4 regions of the Bacteroides sp. AN502(2024) genome follow, and region 3 is predicted to be linked to each of the others. Evidence: riboswitches for the same ligand, from Rfam matches in the RefSeq annotation. Region 3 holds a riboswitch; each other region holds the start of a gene.

Region 1 (4,762 bases), 2.1 Mb from region 3:
TAAATAGCCTCCTCAATTTTTAGTCTATGAGGATTATGATGGAACGCTAGGGTGACCTTGCCAGAGGTTTGATGCCGAGCAATAAGCAGTTTATTTCAGTTTCAAGATCCGTTGATTACTGCTTCCCCTGAACTCCAGATACGGAGAGAAAAGAGCCTGTTCGAAGCGTCCGTCCACCAATACGTTTATATAATCAAGGGCAGCGTTCAAGCGGGGCTTTGCCTTGATTTCTTCGTAACTATATCCTGTATAGCACCACACATTCATTCCCGTCTCCTCTTTCACCCGTTTCAGTAAAAGCAGAAACTCTTCCGGATGGAAAAACGGATCACCACCGGAAAAAGTAACGCCATCCAGTAAAGGATTTGCTTTGATTTCACGGATGATGGCCTGTATTCTTTCTTCCGTCAATTCTTTCCCCGCCTCCGGATTCCAGCTCTCCGGGTTGTGACAACCGGGACAGTGATGGGAACATCCGGCAAGATAAATAGAGTAGCGGATGCCCTCACCATCGACAATCGTTTCAGGATAAGTCCCTAATAAATTCATTTCTACAAGTGTTTTACACGGTCTCTCTCTTCTGCACGTTTAGCAGAGTTCCAAGAACTTAAGTCACCCGTCAGATAACCGGTGATACGGCGCATACGGAGGATGCTTTCACTCTGGCACACCGGACATTTATCGAAGATAACTCCTTTGTACCCACAGTCATGGCAAGTATCTACCGGATGGTTGATAGAGCCGTATCCGATTCCTTCATCGTGCATCACCTTCACAATCTTGGCGATGGCACGCACATTCTTCTGCGCTTCGCCATCCAGCTCCACATACGTGATGTGTCCTCCGCGCGTAATAGCATGGAACGGAGCTTCACACTTGATTTTCTCAACGATACTGATCGGTTCTTTCACGTCTACGTGGAAAGAGTTGACATAATAGTCGCGGTCTGTCACACCGGGGATTGTTCCATATTTCCGGCGGTCCATTTTGGTGAAACGTCCCGAAAGTCCTTCGGCAGGAGTAGCCAAAACAGAGTAGTTCAGGTTATATTTCTTTTTATATTCATCCACTACTTTATTCATTTCCATCACCGCTTCATACAGTGTATCCCATGCTTTCCGGTTGTGTCCGTGACCTTGTCCGTAGAGAGCCACCATCGCATTATGACCACCGATAAAACCGATACCCAGTGTACCGCTACGCAATACATCGCCCACCTGTTCGTTCGCCTTCAGTTCTCCGCCTCCTTTCCACACATTATTTCCCATCATAAACGGGAACTGACGTGCCAAGGCCGTACGTTGATACTGATAACGTTCATAAAGCTGGTCGGCTACGAGCACCGCCATATTATGTACGGATTCGATAAAAATTTCTTTAGCCTTCTGTTCGATGGCATCTTTGTTGCGTTCATCTTCTACCAGGCTTTCGGCTTTGATGCGGGCTTCGATAGCCAGTCTCGGCATGTTCAGCGTAGTGAATGAAAGATTACCACGGCCTAAAGAAGATTTTTCTCCTGCCACGTTCTCAAAGACGCGGGTACGGCATCCCATCGTCGCCAATTCGTAGACGTAACGTTTCGGATCGTCCGCTCTCCATTTCTCGTTTTGGTTGAAAGGTGTGTCGAGGAACATGAAGTTCGGGAACAACGCTTTCGCCGTGGTCTGGCAAGCCTTCAACAGCAAATCGAAATTAGGAGCTTCGTAACGGTCGGTTATTGCCTCTTCGATATTTTCCGCTTTCATCGCTTTCTCAAAGTCTTTCTCCGAGTAAGAAACTCCGTCTTTCACCTTGAAGATCTGAATCGGGAATACAGGTACCTCACCTCTTGTACCCAATCCTTCAATGGTGGCTTTCAGCAATTCTTCGATAACCATCCGACCTTCGGCAGAAGTGTCCGTACCGTAGTTGATGGAACTGAATACCACCTGATTACCCCCACGTGAATGCATCGTGTTGAGGTTGTGGATAAATCCTTCCATGGCCTGATGAGTATCTTTGCGGGTCTGCTGATAAGCTTTCTCGACAATACGGTCAAGGTGCTCCTTGTCTATAATGATTTGTAAAGCGACCAAAGCGATGCGCAATGTTTCGCGTTCAGCTTCAGTTGACTTGATAGACGGAAGATGTTCTTCAATCAATGTGCGGATGGATTTCTCATCGGCCTGATTTCCGTTTTCCATGGCGACATAGAAATTGATGAACGATGCCAGATGCTTCCGGAAAGATTTGGCCACCCCTTTTGCCATGAAGAAATCGAAAGCAGGAATGGCTTGTCCGCCGTGTTGCTCATTCTGGTTGGTCTGAAAGATAATGGTAGCCAGCGTAGCATAGCTTTGGATGCTTTGCGGGGTGCGGATGCTACCGTTCTTTGTGCGGAAACCCCGCTCAAAGAGGTCGTCCATATCATATTGGATACAGGTAGTCGTTTTTGTCGGATAATAGTCCAAGTCGTGGATGTGAATATCTCCCAACTGGTGTGCTTCGGCAAAACGTTTCGGCAACAGGTATTTATAAGTATAATCTTTGGTTACTTCGGAAGCGAACGTCATCATCTGTCCGGCAGGCGTATGACTGCTCATGTTGGCATTGCTCAAGTTGATATCATTCTTGTCGATAGCAACGATACCGTCCATCACTTGCTTCATGTGGGTTTTCTTATCACGCTCCGTATTCCGCCATTCGCGATAAATAATATATTTCTTCGCTACTTCCGGACGTACTTTCATCAACGACTTTTCTACTAAATCCTGAATCTCTTCTACAGTAATAGTAGGAGTAGTAAACTGACTGATTACATTCATCGTGATGTCAGCCACCAACTGCTGCTCATCCTGAATACCGGTTGCACTGAATGCCTTACTGATTGCATTCTTGATTTTACTGATAGAGAAATCTTCTCTTTTACCATCACGTTTGATGATACAAATTTCCGCGTAGTTCATAACTTTAACTCCCGAAAGTTTAAATTTAAAATGTTAATAACTAAAAGAAAAAGCTCCGGCAGGTCTTCTGACTTATCTCTCCCTCGCAACACCTTCCCACACCGCCATCGATGCAGTGGCTTATTGTGCGGATTCTTAGAGAATTACAGCAGCGGGTACTGTCGCCGATTTACACAGCGTTCCCTCATTGGCTAAACCTCTTTCAGCTCCGAAACCGGATACAAAGATAGAAGATTATCCAATATCCCGGTTCGCTTTTAACATTAAATTTGAGGAAACTTTTCTTTCATGCTGATACAGAAAGTTTTCCAAAATGGAAAACTTTCTTCTTATTTTAATGCAAAAAGTATTCGGTTTTCAAGCAATACTTCCAAAAGATTCGCTCGCGGATGATCGTTCTTATGTGGTACATCAGAACAAGCCTTATCCGAGTGGTTGGTTGCAAGAAAACCTGTACTTCTTTCTATTCTTTCCCCTATTTGACATTCCATCTATCATTCGTTAAAAAACATTATATTTGAGCCGGTATAAGGTTACAAGTTACTTGTTTTTTTTCATAATTTTGCAACCCGAAAACAGAAAACAAGTATCAATATGAAACTAAGATATAATCAAATCGCCATTCGCTACAAGAACAAAATGGAAGACTTTCACAGTTGGGGTGTAGCAGCACAGATTTGATAACCCTTCATTTTTCACTACAGAGGATTTACTAGAGAGAATTCTAACTTCTAACTATTCATTAAACTTATTTTCATTTATGAGCAAGAAAAGATGGCTCATAGTGCAGCTATATGCCGTGCTATGCAGTCAGGGAGTGTTTGCCCAAACGCTTGACAGGAGGGTATTGGGTATTGATGAAATGTTCCGCCTGGCAGACGAGAACAGTCAGAGTATTCAAACGTATAAAACCGGAAAAGAAGCAGCCGATGAAGCATTGAAAGCTGCAAAGTCACAACGTTTGCCGGATATAGATGCCTCGCTCTCATTTAGTTATCTGGGCGACGGATATATATGGGACCGTGACTTCAAAAACGGACAGAATATTCCTATGCCACATCTCGGCAATAACTTTGCCTTAGAAGCGCAACAAGTAATTTACGCAGGCGGAGCCATCAACAGTAGTATTGCCTTGGCGGAACTCGGTCAGCAGATGGCCGTATTGGACTGGCAGAAGAACCGTCAGGAAATCCGTTTTCTCCTGACCGGCTACTATCTGGATTTATACAAGCTGAATAATCAGTTGCAAGTGCTACAAAAGAATCTGGATTTGACGGAGCAAGTGATCCGCAACATGGAATCACGCCGCACACAGGGAACAGTCTTAAAAAATGACATCACTCGCTATGAACTACAAAAAGAGACACTAAAACTGCAACTGGCTAAAGTGCAAGATGCCTGCAAAATAATGAATCACCAACTGGTGACGACCTTACATCTGCCTGCCGCAACGGAAATCGTTCCTGATTCCACCCTGTTGGATAAGGAAGTGAAAGCATTAGCCGAAAACGACTGGCAAATGATGGCCAGTCAAAACAATGTCGGCTTGCAGCAGGCCCGGCTGGCTATGCAAATGAACGAGCAGAAAGTGAAACTGGAACGTTCGGAACGGCTTCCGAAAATTGCACTTGTGGCCGGTGAACATTTAGACGGTCCTATCACCATCGAAGTCCCGGTACTCGACAAAAACTTCAATTACTGGTATGTGGGAGTCGGCATCAAATACAATCTTTCTTCTTTATTTAAAAACAACCGGAAAGTGAGACAGGCAAAACTGAATGCCCACAGAGCACAAGAAGAATATTCACTGGCACAGG
Region 2 (4,762 bases), 2.2 Mb from region 3:
ACCGCTGTTATTTTCTTCGAGATTCATTAAATAGTCTATATAAGCAGCGATCAGGGCAATATTTTCGGAACGTTCGCTGGTGCGCGTAATACGTTGTTGCAGAAGTTTGCTGTTCTTGGCGATGAATCCTGTGTCATAATGGCCTTCCACGAAATCGGGAGTGTCCATGATGGCACGCAGATAGCTGATGTTGTTTTTCACACCGGTCAACTTATATTCGTGGAGCACACGGCGCATCCGCTCGATAGCATATTCGCGGTTGGTAGCCCATACAATCAGTTTACCGATCATCGGATCGTAGTAGATGGGAATTTCATATCCCTCGTACACATAACTGTCGATACGTACCCCGATACTGTTCGGTTCTGTAATCTGTTTGATGATACCGGGGCTCGGCATGAAATTCATTTCTGTATCTTCGGCACAAATACGACATTCAATGGCATGTCCGCGTTGCCGGATATTTTCTTGCTTGAGTTGGAGCACCTGTCCGTCGGCAACTTTAATCTGCTCTTTCACCAAATCTACTCCAATCACTTCTTCCGTAATCGGATGCTCCACCTGCAAACGGGTGTTCATCTCAAGGAAATAATAGTTGCGGTGTTTGTCAACAAGGAATTCGATGGTACCTGCACCGATATAGTTCACCGCTTTAGCCGCAGCTACCGCCTTTTCACCCATGTCTTTCCGCAGTTCGGGAGTGACGAAAACCGAAGGAGTCTCCTCTACGATTTTCTGGTTACGGCGTTGTACGGAACATTCGCGTTCGCACAGATGAATGACGTTTCCATGTTTGTCACCAAGAATCTGGAACTCGATGTGATGAGGCTCTTCAACGAATTTCTCCAGATAAACCGTGTCATCGCCAAAAGAAGACAATGATTCGCTCTTGGCAGTGGTATAAGCCTCTTCCACTTCTTCGGCACAGTGGATGAGGCGCATTCCCTTTCCACCACCGCCCATAGAAGCTTTCAGCATCACCGGATATCCGATTTTATTGCAAAGCTCTATGGCTTCTTCCACACTTTTCAAATTGTCTTGCGTGCCGGGAACGACCGGTACTCCCGCCTCAATCATTTTGATACGAGCAGCAATTTTATCTCCCATGGCTTCCATTGTTTCCGGATTGGGTCCGATAAAGATGATTCCTTCCTCCTGACATCGACGGGCGAAGGTAGCATTCTCCGACAAGAAGCCGTAACCCGGATGGATGGCGTCTGCATGAGCTGCTTTCGCCACTTCGATGATTTTTTCTATATTCAGATAACTCTCTTTGGATGCTGCCGGCCCTATGCAATAAGCTTCATCTGCGTAAAGCACGTGCTTCGCGGTCCGGTCTGCTTCGGAAAAGATAGCGATACTTGTTATCTCCATCTCTCGGCAGGAGCGCATCACCCTTACGGCAATTTCACCGCGATTGGCTACTAAGATTTTTTTTATCATACTTTTCTAAATTAAGTACATACATATTCATGTCTTCCCGTCTAATGGACATACTCCACCCGACGAAAAACAGTATTTTTTGATTTGGGGCTTAACAAGTGATACTCTTTCTCCTAACCCACGAGGAGGAGAGCGTCTTACGCAAAATGGCAGGTCTTCTGACTGACTCTTGTCTTATTTGCCTTCCCGATTAACATCAGTGGCGTTAAATTGGTTCATTAATAAGACATTGAACAGAGCTTCACAGCAGCGGGACTGTCTGGGATTTACACCCGATTCCCTATTAATCGTTGTCCGTTGGATACGGATTCTGAACCATTTCGGAGGGCAAAGATAAAGAAATATTAAATAAAACGTCTCTTTTTTGCACGAAAGTTACAATTTTGTGCAATGCTTATTGATACCATTTTTTGTTTTTATACACTATGATTATTTATTCTTTTAGAATATCAATGAAATCGGTAAGTAGTGTATCGGATCGTTTTTCAATTGCACTCTTCTTGGATCTTTATCCCCCTCAACGCTTCCGTGATAGCCGGGACGAGCAGACTGATCCTTAAGGATTGTAAGGAATAATGGGGAACTGATGGGGATGTAGTTTGTTGAGTAGAATGCTCTATCTCCTTGCAAGAGATGGATTAACGTGTGCAAAGTTATAATAAATTATGGAAAAATAAAGGGCTTTCATTGTGTTTTTTAACATCTCTGCTACAAGAAAGCTATAATGTTTAGCGAAAAACGATCTAAATGACATATTACTCCGCTAATAATCAGCAGAATACATGCTAATTACATCTCTTGCAAGGAGTTGGTTCATCTCTTGCAAGGAGACGAACTTAAAGATGGCACATGAACATGATAAGAAAACTACTTCTTCTAATATTGATATTCTATGGCGGCTACCTGTCGGCACAGACCGTGCATGAAGTGCGGGATTCTGTGAAGATATATTTCCGGCAAGGGAAGATAGACTTTGTCCCTTCCCTGAACAACAACCAAACTGCATTAGACAGAATAGCGGATAGCCTGCGCATAACCTATGCCGACTCCGTTTACCGGTTGCAAAAGATTCTTATTGTGGGCGGTGCATCTCCCGAGGGGAGTATCAAATTCAACAAATGGCTTTCCGAGAAACGTGCGGGCGTGTTGTTCGATTACCTTTCACGCTATGGATCGCTGCCCGACTCACTGAAGACCACCAACTTTCTTGGGCGTGACTGGAACGGTCTTATCCGTCTGGTGAAGAATGACCCGAATGTTCCTTACAGAAAGGAGACATTGGCTCTGCTGCGTGAGATTGCGGACGAGGCGCAGGGAAACGCTCCCACAAAAGGTGACCACTTGAGACGCATCCAGCGGCTGCGCGGTGGCGTGCCTTATTATTATATGTACAAAAACCTTTTTCCCGAACTTCGTGCCTCACAGTTATACCTGTGGTACAAGAAGACATGGAACCCGGTGGCTCCGATGCCGAAGCCCAAGATGGAAATCCCCGTTCCATCGATAGATACCGTATTCATCCATGACACGATTTACATAAACGTGCCGTGTCCCGAAAAACCTTTTTACATGGATGTGCGGACGAACATGCTCTATGATTTGTTGACCGTGCCCAACATTGGGGTGGAGCTCTATCTCGGTAAGAGCTGGTCTGTTGTTGCTAACTGGATGTACGGCTGGTGGAAGACAGACCGTCATCATTGGTACTGGCGTGCTTACGGAGGTGACATCGCCATGCGCAAATGGTTCGGCAGAGCGGCCAAGGAGAAGCCGCTTACCGGGCATCACCTCGGTGTTTACGGGCAGATATTCACCTATGACTTCGAAACGGGAGGACGTGGCTACATGGGAGGTAAGCCTGGTGGCACACTTTGGGATAAGATGAACTACGCCGCAGGTGTGGAATATGGATACTCGCTCCCCATTACCCGGAGACTTAACATCGACTTCACTATCGGCATGGGCTATTGGGGCGGAATCTACCACGAGTATAAGCCCGTGGACGGTTGCTACGTGTGGCAGTGCACCAAGCAACGCCATTGGTTCGGCCCGACAAAGGCTGAGGTGTCGCTCGTCTGGCTCATTGGGCGTGGTAACTACAATAAGGAGGAAGGAGGCAGGCGATGAACACAAAAGTGATTTATGCCGGTTTAGCCGCACTGTACCTGATGACGCTGAGCGTACTTTTCTCTTCTTGTGGGCATAAGGACTTGTGCTACCAGCATCCACACATGAAGACCATCCGAGTGGCGTTCGACTGGCGGAATGCTCCCGATGCATCCCCTAAGGGCATGACTGTCATGTTCTATCCGATGGACGGATCCACGTACAGGCGCTTCGATTTCCAAGGGCTTGATGGCGGTAAGATAGAGCTTCCGGTCGGTGAGTACCGTGTCATCTTCCACAATAATGATTCCGACGTGGATCTTTGCTACGGAATGGAGGAATTTGACACCCATTTCCACTACACCCGTCAGGGGCATATATTCGAGCCCGTATATGGCAATGCAGCTATGCCGGCACCAAACGCAGTAGAGGACGAGCTGGTGTGCATCAGCCCGGGTGAGATGGTTGGCGGGCGTGTCATGTCACTTGTCGTCGATGAAAACGGTGTGTCGTTTGAGGAAGAGACCCCCGAGGACGATGTGGTGCAGCACCGGTCGCCGACTATCGTCACGCTCTATCCGGTCATGATGACTTGCCATTATACTTTTGAAATCCGTAATGTCAAGAACCTTAAGTATGTCGACCAGATGAGCGGTTCGCTCAGCGGTCTCAACTATGGTATTTATCCCGGTCGGAAGGATTTCGAGCACAAGGGGGTGACAGTCCCGTTCAGTGCCTCTTCATCGGGACGGGATATGATAACAGGCGATTTTTACACCTACGGTCACTGTCGGAAGCATAACAAGACTACGACGTTCACGTTGTACGTGTGGATGAACGATGACAAGAAGTATTATTATACTTGGAATGTGACCGAACAGGTGCAGAAAGCGCCCGACCAAAGAAACGTGCATATAATCATCGACAATATGGATCTTCCTCAGCCTATCACCAACGGTAGTGGGTACGATGTCGACGTGGATGACTGGCTTGTGGTGGAAGAAGAAATAAAGATGTAAAATCAATAAGACAAATAGTATCATTAAATTATTTTAAACTAAATTATTAAGGTTATGAAAAAGAAGCTTTTCGTTATGGCTTTCCCAGCACTCGTTGCGTTGGTGTCATGCTCCAACGACGAGATGGTACAGCTCTCGGATGGCAACGCCATCAAGTATCAGGTGAATACCGGCGCGATTTCACGCGCAGCGAA
Region 3 (4,762 bases):
ACGAAATTGGCAGCTTCACTAACGTCGGTATGGTGAACCGTATATTTGTAAGTGCGTGAAGTCCCGTTATAGGAAGTCACCGTCAGCTGTTGTTCTTCGTTCCATGTGCTGATGCCTGCCGGATCGGGGACGATACTTGCCTGCTCGCTGATAACGTAGTGTGCGGTTGCGCCGTTAAGTTCTGTTCCCTGGGGAACAGACAGAATAATCTTATCGTCTATTATGGCAGCTTGCCACGTGTTTTCTCCAAGGGACAGTGAGAAAGAAAGAATATGGTTGTCTACACCGGCAAACGGGTTCTCATTGTCGTCACTGCACGCTGTCAGGAATCCGACGAAAAATATCGTCAGAAGCATTTTCCAAGTTTTGTTCTTTGTCATAATCAAATTTTTATTGTTGTTAAAATTGTGTACTGAAAAATAGTTTAGAGTCGTTTGGGAGCCTTTTCCATTTGTATATCTCGGAAACCGTAAACTTCGGTAGATACTTCACCGAGCACTCCCGCTTGCGACTGGACGCCTGTCTGTACTTTTATAAAGTCTATATAACGCAGATTGATAGGAGTTCCGTCAGGATATATAGCATTCTTTATCTTGAAACCGTTTCCTATGGCATTGGCATTATGATTATTTCCGTTAGAGAGGAAGTCTTCACCGTAGTTATCGGCATATCCCCATCTGTAAGATTCGTTTCGCCAGATTCCATTATTGAGGAAGGTCCTTTCTTTAATCCGGGTGCCGCGCAGTTCGTATGAGTTTCCTTTCAGCCAACCGGGAAAAGCCGGACTCCGGTCTATGGTTCCTGTATTGCCACGGCTGTCTATCCACTGTACGGGCATATTGTAGATAGGAGGGCGGTAGTAAGTGACAGAATAATTCTGCCAAGTGGTAGATTTACCTGTTTCGCTACCTTTCAGCTCATACCATGTGTCATCAGGCAATCCGTTTCCGTTTTCGTCCTGCATTACGTAGACTATTCCCGGTTCGGAACTTCCGTCGAAAGCATTGCCTATGATTGAGAAATCGTATTGGCTGTTATCATTAGAACTAGCATTATAAACGCTATGGTCGAATCCTACAACGATGTATCCTCCCCACGCTCCCAATGAGACATGACTGACTACTGCATTCATCCGGGTTTCAGCATAATGGCATGCTTCTGCTTCCGTTTTTCCGCTTATTTGTTGTACGAATTGTCCGGGTGCGGGCAGAATATTATATACCGTCACTTTGCTACTCGAACTTCCTGCTTTGGGAGCACGGTAGCGAGCTGCTTCGTCCGATTGCAGGCATTCTATAGTTTGTATAGCTTCTACCGAAATATCACCGTCTGTTCCCGTTACTTTCACTTTGTACTCTCCTGCTGCCGGAGGCATAAAAGTAAAGGTTGGCTTTGTTTCATCCGGATACGGTTCTCCGTTCACTTCCCATGCATAAATGGTATTCTCCGTGTTGTCTGTAATAATAGGAGCCACATAGGCAGCGCGTCCTGCAGGTACAGTTTGACGTTCATTTTCAAAAGTAATGTTGAGTTTTCTTTGGGGTGCTACCCGTATGGTAGTTGTTGCTTTCCCCGTTCCGTCTTCGTTGGTTACTTTAAGTGTAATATGGAAGGAACCTTCATTTTCCGCCACGAATGTGTACTCTTCCTTATCACCTATTACAGCATCTTTTTCATTCGTCCATTCATAGGTGCTTCCTTCCTTGAAGTTTACAGCGGATTTGATAGTGACACTTTCTCCTACATACGTAGAATAATACTGGATTAATGACACTGACGGGACCATCTTGTTCATAACGTCTATCCGGAGTTCTTTTTGCACACTTCCGTTTTTCGCGTCTACCCTGAAAGTGAAGAACTTTTTTCCATCTGCAGGAGATGAATAGGTGAATGAGGCATCTGTACTGACTATTTTGCCTTTTTCATCTTTCCATGTATATACAGGGGCGATGGCATTATCCACAATAGGGGTGATGGTGATTTCTTTTAGTATTTTGACAGGATAAATCCCAGTACCATTGTCAAAGGTAATCACCGGTGGATTCTTTGATTCTTCTTCCGGAGCGATTACTCCATCGCCTGCTCCCAAATTGTGCTCGTTCCCACATGAGGTGAGAAGGACAATAGAGCAAAGCATCAGTAAATTAGCGGTTGTTTTCCAAAATTCATTTATCATAAGCATACTTTTAATAGGTTGCCGATAGAAATGATAATGGATTTTACCACTGGATGACAGATGTCCCGGTTAGATAAATAGAAGAAGCCTTTCTCTTTATACACAGTAGTGAATGTGTATGTAAAGAAGAGCGACGAACCACCTCCTGTATGCCGCAGGAGTAAAATCCAAACGAAAAGAGGCAGGTCTTCTGGCTTATTCCCTTATTTGCAGCGCCTTCCCAGATAAAATATCCAGTGGCAAATTGCTACAAACTATACTGTTGTCCAATAACAGTATGGAAAAATACAGCAGCGGCTACTGTTACCGATTCTCACGGTATTCCCTTTTAATCTTCGATAACTCATATTATATTGCATGCAATTCGATATAGCATGGTAACGAAGAACCCATTTTCAGATTACAAAGATAGTTATCTTTTTATATATTATGTCTCTTTTAACTATTTATTTCTCATTACGTTAAAGGGACGACAAAATGTTAATAGGACAGGTATGAACTATGAATAGATAAAAAACAAGACAACATTCAGAAAAGCGAATGTTGTCTTGTTTGCTAGGATAAGAAATAATTAATATAGCCCTATCTCTGCTATACTTATATTATAAATAGATTCAGAATGTGGCGTAGAAACAGCTACCTTTACATATCGGGCTTGTTTGCCGCCCTCTACAAATGGAATGATATTCACCTCTCCGGTGCTATGTCCGATTTCCAATTCTTCCAGATAAGTGGCATTTTCCCAAATTTCGGAATCTTTGGATACGAATATTTTGACTATGCCGGGACACCAGGAACGTTTGTTCTCATTATCGAAATAGGTTTGCACAAGTTTCAGCCCTTGCAGGTCTCTTTCTGTCTTTAAGTCCAATGTCAGTGAATAAGTCGTCAATTCTTTTGTTCCGTCAGGTTCCCAACTTGTTTCAACATTATCATCTGTCAGGCGTTCCAGATAGGATTTGTAGTTCTCAGCATCGGCCGGAGAAGAAGTGAACCTCAGGTTTGAAAGGTCGAAGAACGAATAATCGGGAACAGATGTTGCTCCTTTTTCCTCGAAATATTCAGCCTGCGCCAAATTGGAGTAATGTTTGTTGTAACGTTCCACTACAAAATCCGGATTTAATTCGTGCAGTGTCTTTAAAACAAAATCACTTAATGCAGCATCATATACCTTGCTTTGGGCAGTTTGGGCATCGTTCACTAACTCATCACGGATATAACGATGTTTTCCTAATACAAGTTTCTTCAGATTGGGTAGATTCAATAAGTCCGAGAAACTGCCGATGGTCCAGTCAAAACTGATTTCTTCGACAGTAGAAGCCCAATGATCCGGAATATCTTCGTCAAAACCGAACTGGCGTTTCATTTCCTGCTTGAAGTCTGCATTGAATAATCTGATGTTATCAAGTTCCGTGGGGGTGAACACGATTTCATCGTCACAGCCGGGAATACGGCCGGAGCGATAAAGTTCTACCGGTTTGGATGTATCTATTGCGTCGGGCAATAAGTAATAAAGTTGATTGACCAGTTGTTCATCCAGTTCGATTCGTCCGGTACTACCATCTGTCCGGGTATATGTCAGATAGGCTTCTGTAACATTTTCTTCCCATCCTTGAAAGAGGAGAACCAGGCGATCCTTCAAGAAATAATGATTGGAGATAATTTGAGTGAACGATTGTACCATCTCATGGTTGGGCGTGTACGGGCGACCGTAAATCGTGCTCTTTAAAGATGTATTTCCTTCTTTGTCAGTCGAACATACTGTTATTTCGTAATTGCCGTCCTCCAAATCCGGAATGTTGAAACTATTTGTTTCCTTGTCCAATAGCTGTTCTTTTACAATTCCGTCTTTCGACCAAGTGACTTTTATTTTATCAATTACCGGATCGGCACTGTTTGTCCAACTGACAATCAGCCTATTCCAACCGGGACGTACAACCAGGTCTGTACATTTACCGAGATAACGGATAGGACCGTCACCTGCATAGTCCTTATAGGTATCTTCCAAAGACTCGCAAGATACCATTGCTAAGATAACTACTAATAATCCGATGTATTTTTTCATGTTTATACCCCTCCTTTTAATCTTTATCAGAATATATTTCAAGTTCATGCAATGTCAGGTATTTCGTCAGTTTGTTTGTCGTATCATCACGCTCGTACGCTGACGGATACATATTATAGGCTCCATTAAATTGGATCTTCAAATAACGGAATCCCTCTTTTTGTAAGTCAATATTGATGCTCATTGATTTATAAATCGCACTGGCATCTTCCAATAGGCTTAATGTACTGAAACAGTGAGCTTTTTTGACTCCGCCACAAGTTGCTGCATGATAAGTCCAGCGCGCGTCATCGTCTATATCCGGATCGTCCTCGAATGAACTTAAAATTTCCCATTTCAAATTATTCCAGTCGGAACCGGAAACGTCTTGTCTGCAACCGTATATGGTTATGGAGCATGGCAGTTTATTCATCAGGTATCGTTTGAAATATTGCGGTCCTTGATAAGATGCTGAAGTACTACTGCCGCCCCAGTCTATAAAAGATTTGGCACTAAAGGAATATCTGCCGATATGACGATAA
Region 4 (4,762 bases), 2.4 Mb from region 3:
ACACAAGCAGGCTATACAGAAAAGAAAGCTGCAGTAGAAACCATGGATCAAACCCATCTGATCAAAGAGATTTTAAATGAAAGAGCTCTCGAACTTGCTATTGAAGGACACCGCTGGTTTGATTTACGTCGCACAACTCGCCCTAGAATCCAAAAAGTCATAAGTGGTCAAAACTACCTATTAGAAGAAAATGACTCGCGCTACACATTACGGATTCCACAAGCGGCAATTGATGCTAATCCAGGACTTTTAAAGGAATGACAGGCATCCTTCATAAAAACTGCCTGACAATAGACTAAAAGAGGCTCTCCTCCCTCAGTCATACAAAAAGTATAGTGACGCTATTCGGCAAGGATAGCGTTATTATGCTTTTTTGACAAATATCCATTCGTTGTACCCTGTTGATTAAGAAGATAAGCTGTATCTTTGTAACAAACAAAAAAATATATATCATGATTAAAAACATTGTATTCGATTTTGGAGGGGTGATTGTAGATATTGATCGCGACAAAGCGGTTCAGGCATTTAGCAAACTGGGGCTGGCAGATGCCGACACTCGTCTGGATAAATATCATCAAACCGGTATCTTTCAAGAACTGGAAGAAGGAAAGCTAAGTGCGGATGAGTTTCGGAAACAACTGGGGGATTTATGTAACCGTCCGTTGACAATGGAGGAAACGAAACAGGCATGGCTGGGCTTTTTCAATGAAGTGAATCAGAATAAACTCGATTATATATTGGAATTGAGAAAGTCATACCACGTGTATATCCTAAGTAACACCAACCCTTTTGTGATGTCATGGGCGTGTAGTACTGATTTCTCATCAAGGAAAAAGCCGTTGAATGATTATTGTGACAAACTATATCTGTCTTATCAGATCAGTCACACAAAACCTGAACCGGAAATATTCGATTACATGGTGAACGATTGCAATATCATTCCTTCTGAAACTTTATTTGTGGATGACAGTGCCTCGAATATCCAAATCGGCAAAGCACTGGGATTTGAAACTTTACAGCCGGAAAATGGGGAAGATTGGCGGGAAAAAATAACTGCTATCTTGAAAAATGAGAATTGAGCAGTGAGTGCCATACCGACCCTATACGCATAAACCGGTACTCGGGAGTGCACTTCTTCTCGAAATAGAACCGCCATTTCATCCAAACAGAGCCGCTGTTTTATCCAAACAGAGCCGCTGTTTCACCCAAATAGAGCCTCTGTTTCACCCAAATAGAGCCTCTGTTTATCCAACTTACGTGCTGATGTATTCCAACCTACAAATCAATAACCTTATATTCTACGTGTCACCCGCTTTTGCCTACCCGGTAAACCTGAAAGCGCTGAAAGCACTACCCCTTGCTTACAGCATATTCCTGAAGGGGGTGACATTTTCCGCTTTCAGCCGCTATCCCCTTCTATCAAGGCGTTTGCTGATAAAACTGAAACCACTGAAACCGGATAACAGACATTTCATGGGGAAGCCCCAAATTGAAGGCTGACAGATATCTTCTATGTGTTCCGGATCACTTCTTCGGAACTAATTCTAAAAACATGGTAGTAGTCAGCAACACAGCCAGTCCGACGCAAACACTTATCAATAACCAGTTGATATATTTCGCTTTCGGCTTGGTGTCGGCGTGCAGATTGTTCAGGAAGTATTCTCTGAAAAAAAGATACAGACCGGGGATGGTGGCACTGGCCAACAGGAAATCCTCCGGAATCTGAAAGAAATAAGTTTTGGATAATCCGATCAATGCCCAATGGCAAAGGAATAATACCAGAAACATATTGACCTTCTGTGCAAACAGCAGTAATAATCCAATGGTAAACACAACTACCGAGCAAGGCATTACCGGAGAAGTCATTTCCGGGAACGAGAGTCCGCGTGCCAATGAAACCAAAGGATATATAAAAGGCATGGCCAGCAGGACATAAGATAGTAAATCATATTTGTGGGTACGCTCGAAGGTTATATATCCCGTGATTGTATCCCATATCCAAATGACAGCCATAACACCCCAGAACAGTGCCATCACCCCATTATAACTGCGTTCTTCACAATAGATATAATAGTAGACCACGGAAATCCATGTATAAAGACCTATCATATAGAACTTCATCGCCATTTTCACCCACGGGCGTGGTCGGCCGATAAGCAATCCGGTCAATGTAATACCTATCAGGATAATAGCTATCTGTAAAAGCCAGGTGGCTGAATTATAATATGCAATTGTTCTCCAAAAAATCTCCATAAAAAAGTTTTTAATGTCTTGTTAATGAAAAGGCCCTACGTGGGAACAGGAACATCGGGAAAGTAGCTCCTACCGCCAACATGAAAATCACTGTACTTGCTATCAGAGTGTTAGAGAAGAACATTGACATAAACTTGTCCAGCTTATCCGGATCATTTACATTCTGCAGACACATGATGAGTGAAAATACCATGTTGTAGGCAAACTTACCCGGAATCATGGGAAGCAATGCCGGAATGTAGAGTACCGTCATCGGACAATATACTTTTTTCCCCAGCCACAAACTGCCGAAGCCAATAATTAATGCGGCAAACAAAGAAGCTGTGGCAATATCCACACCTAAATACGTCATTAAGCAAAAACGACAGGCATGTCCCAACGCTGCCAGTATGGCAATCACCTTGAATGCACGTAAAGGAGGATCGGAAATCGCACCAAATCCGATACCTGCCACTGCTGCAAAAAATCCGTCAGTAAGAATGTCAAGTGCTATCATATCAAATTAAACTGTTTTTTACCATTAGTAATGTGAAGGAAAGTCCGATAGCGATACTAATAATCAGCAAAGAGGCTTCTGTCAGACGGGCAAATCCTGTCAACACATATCCTTCAACCACATCAATCACGCCATTTATCAAGGGAACGCCGGGCACAAGATAAAGTACGCTGGTTGCCATTGCTATCTCGGAGGTTGTATCAAAAATCAAGGTGGTAGATGCACATAGGGAAGCAACAAAGGCCGAGACAATAAATACGATATAATGGTTTATCTTCTTCATCTGCATTTGCTGCTTCAGGTAGAATCCTGTAATTGTAGCCGAGAACACAATGCCCATGGAAATTAAATCACCACCAAACAATTTACAGAAAGATGCATTGGCAAATCCTACTAATAATAGAACGAACAGCGAGTGTATCCGTGGAGCAGAAATAATCTTCTTATATCTATCTTTCAGCTCCTCCAACGACAAATGATTGTCTACTGCTTCCCAGCTCAAGGCACTCAACTCTGAATTATGTTCAAAACTGATCGGGTGTGCAGGAATGTCTATGACTTCGTTACAAGCCTCGTTTGTTTCTTTGTCTATAATAGTCAGAATGATATTTCTATGAAATACGCTTAACTTTACATCTAATCCAAAAGCCTCCCCAATACGCTTTGTATTGCGTATTACCCGCGAGGTGTGTACTCCGGCTCCCATCAAATGCGCTGAATATTCTGCAATAAATTTACCTACGGATAATAAAGAGTCTCCTGTCCTCATAAATATGATATTTTTTAATTGGGCGCAAAAGTACAAAAAAAACAATAGCGTATGACATCATGAAGATTCTTTTCTTGAAACAATATTGTATTAATTACAAATTTCTCTATCTTTGTTTCCGAATCGGTTCCGGATAACCATTCGGTTGTCCTGGATTAAAAGGGAACCGGGTGCAAATCCCGGACAGTCCCGCTGCTGTGATTCTCCATAACTTTCTGATAAAGACTTTTGCCACTGGCTGTGAATGGTAGGCCGGGAAGGAATCAGGGAAGGGAGTTAGTCAGAAGACCTGCCATTCATTAAAGACTGTTTCTACTCGTGGGATTAGGGATACAGTTCGAAACGATACAACAACATTTTTTATAAGGTTCTCATGCAAATAACCAAAAGAAATGGGACAACGGAGTCCTATGACAGGAAGAAAATTGCCGTTGCAATTAAAAAAAGCTTCGCCAGTACAGGCCAGGAAATAGTGGAAGAAACCATTCAGGAAATGGTGAATGAAGTAGAACAGTTTGTACATAGTAATAGTGCAAACTGCCATGTAGAACGGATACAGGATGAAGTAGAACGCTGCCTGATGGAGCACGGCTTTTATGCAGAAGCCAAAAATTATATTCTCTATCGCTGGCAACGTACGGAACGCAGAAAAGCGCTCAACGATATCACCACGGAGACGGGCAATCCGCAAATGATGGATGTGTTAAAGGAAATACAGAAAGACTTTGCCGGTAATGAATATAGTCTGACTGTGTTGGCGGAAAAGTTTTCCAGTTTCTGCAAGCCGGAAATGTCATCAGACGAACGCTTGTCGGCACTTATCAAAGCGGCAGTAGAACTGACCACACAGGAAGCACCAGACTGGGAGTTTATAGCCGCACGGTTACTCAATCTTCAACTGACAGAAAAGCTGGAAAAACAGGCAAGGATTTCAGGTATACATTCATTCTATGAGAAATTACGTTATCTGACGAATGAAGGATTATACGGCAGCTATATCCTGGATTCCTATTCACAACAGGAAATAGAAGAAGCTGCAGGATTCATTTGTCCGGAAAGGGATAAACTGTTTAATTATTCAGGGCTCGACCTGCTCTCCAAACGTTACCTGATCCGTACTCACTCACATGAACCTATAGAGTCTGTGCAGGAAATGTATTTAGGAATAGCTTTACATCTTGCCATGCCGGAGAAACGCGACCGGTTGCAATGGGTCAGGAAGTTCTACGACTTATTGAGCAAGC

What was found. Region 3 has a riboswitch for cobalamin ahead of AB9N12_RS11125 (PKD-like domain-containing protein). Riboswitches for the same ligand answer to the same signal wherever they lie in the genome.
Region 1: it holds a riboswitch for cobalamin, as region 3 does, so the genes downstream of both, AB9N12_RS02965 (anaerobic ribonucleoside triphosphate reductase) here and AB9N12_RS11125 (PKD-like domain-containing protein) in region 3, are expected to answer to the same signal.
Region 2: it holds a riboswitch for cobalamin, as region 3 does, so the genes downstream of both, accC (acetyl-CoA carboxylase biotin carboxylase subunit) here and AB9N12_RS11125 (PKD-like domain-containing protein) in region 3, are expected to answer to the same signal.
Region 4: it holds a riboswitch for cobalamin, as region 3 does, so the genes downstream of both, AB9N12_RS01870 (ribonucleoside-diphosphate reductase subunit alpha) here and AB9N12_RS11125 (PKD-like domain-containing protein) in region 3, are expected to answer to the same signal.

What each region holds. Positions count from the first base shown of each region.
Region 1 covers NZ_JBGFSP010000003.1:745,547-750,308, forward strand. The annotation lists gene nrdG (anaerobic ribonucleoside-triphosphate reductase activating protein) at 91-549, opposite strand; gene AB9N12_RS02965 (anaerobic ribonucleoside triphosphate reductase) at 552-2,945, opposite strand; cobalamin riboswitch at 2,985-3,173, opposite strand; gene AB9N12_RS02970 (hypothetical protein) at 3,259-3,450, shown strand; gene AB9N12_RS02975 (TolC family protein) at 3,706-4,762, shown strand, end outside.
Region 2 covers NZ_JBGFSP010000003.1:707,140-711,901, reverse strand. The annotation lists gene accC (acetyl-CoA carboxylase biotin carboxylase subunit) at 1-1,443, opposite strand, end outside; cobalamin riboswitch at 1,574-1,778, opposite strand; gene AB9N12_RS02815 (DUF3575 domain-containing protein) at 2,293-3,570, shown strand; gene AB9N12_RS02810 (DUF5119 domain-containing protein) at 3,567-4,568, shown strand; gene AB9N12_RS02805 (fimbrillin family protein) at 4,623-4,762, shown strand, end outside.
Region 3 covers NZ_JBGFSP010000003.1:2,857,220-2,861,981, forward strand. The annotation lists gene AB9N12_RS11120 (hypothetical protein) at 1-380, opposite strand, end outside; gene AB9N12_RS11125 (PKD-like domain-containing protein) at 425-2,176, opposite strand; cobalamin riboswitch at 2,339-2,538, opposite strand; gene AB9N12_RS11130 (DUF4998 domain-containing protein) at 2,748-4,241, opposite strand; gene AB9N12_RS11135 (DUF4959 domain-containing protein) at 4,258-4,762, opposite strand, start outside.
Region 4 covers NZ_JBGFSP010000003.1:445,893-450,654, forward strand. The annotation lists gene AB9N12_RS01845 (RagB/SusD family nutrient uptake outer membrane protein) at 1-261, shown strand, start outside; gene AB9N12_RS01850 (HAD family hydrolase) at 453-1,079, shown strand; gene AB9N12_RS01855 (DUF6064 family protein) at 1,525-2,253, opposite strand; gene AB9N12_RS01860 (threonine/serine exporter family protein) at 2,264-2,749, opposite strand; gene AB9N12_RS01865 (threonine/serine exporter family protein) at 2,751-3,518, opposite strand; cobalamin riboswitch at 3,626-3,830, shown strand; gene AB9N12_RS01870 (ribonucleoside-diphosphate reductase subunit alpha) at 3,892-4,762, shown strand, end outside.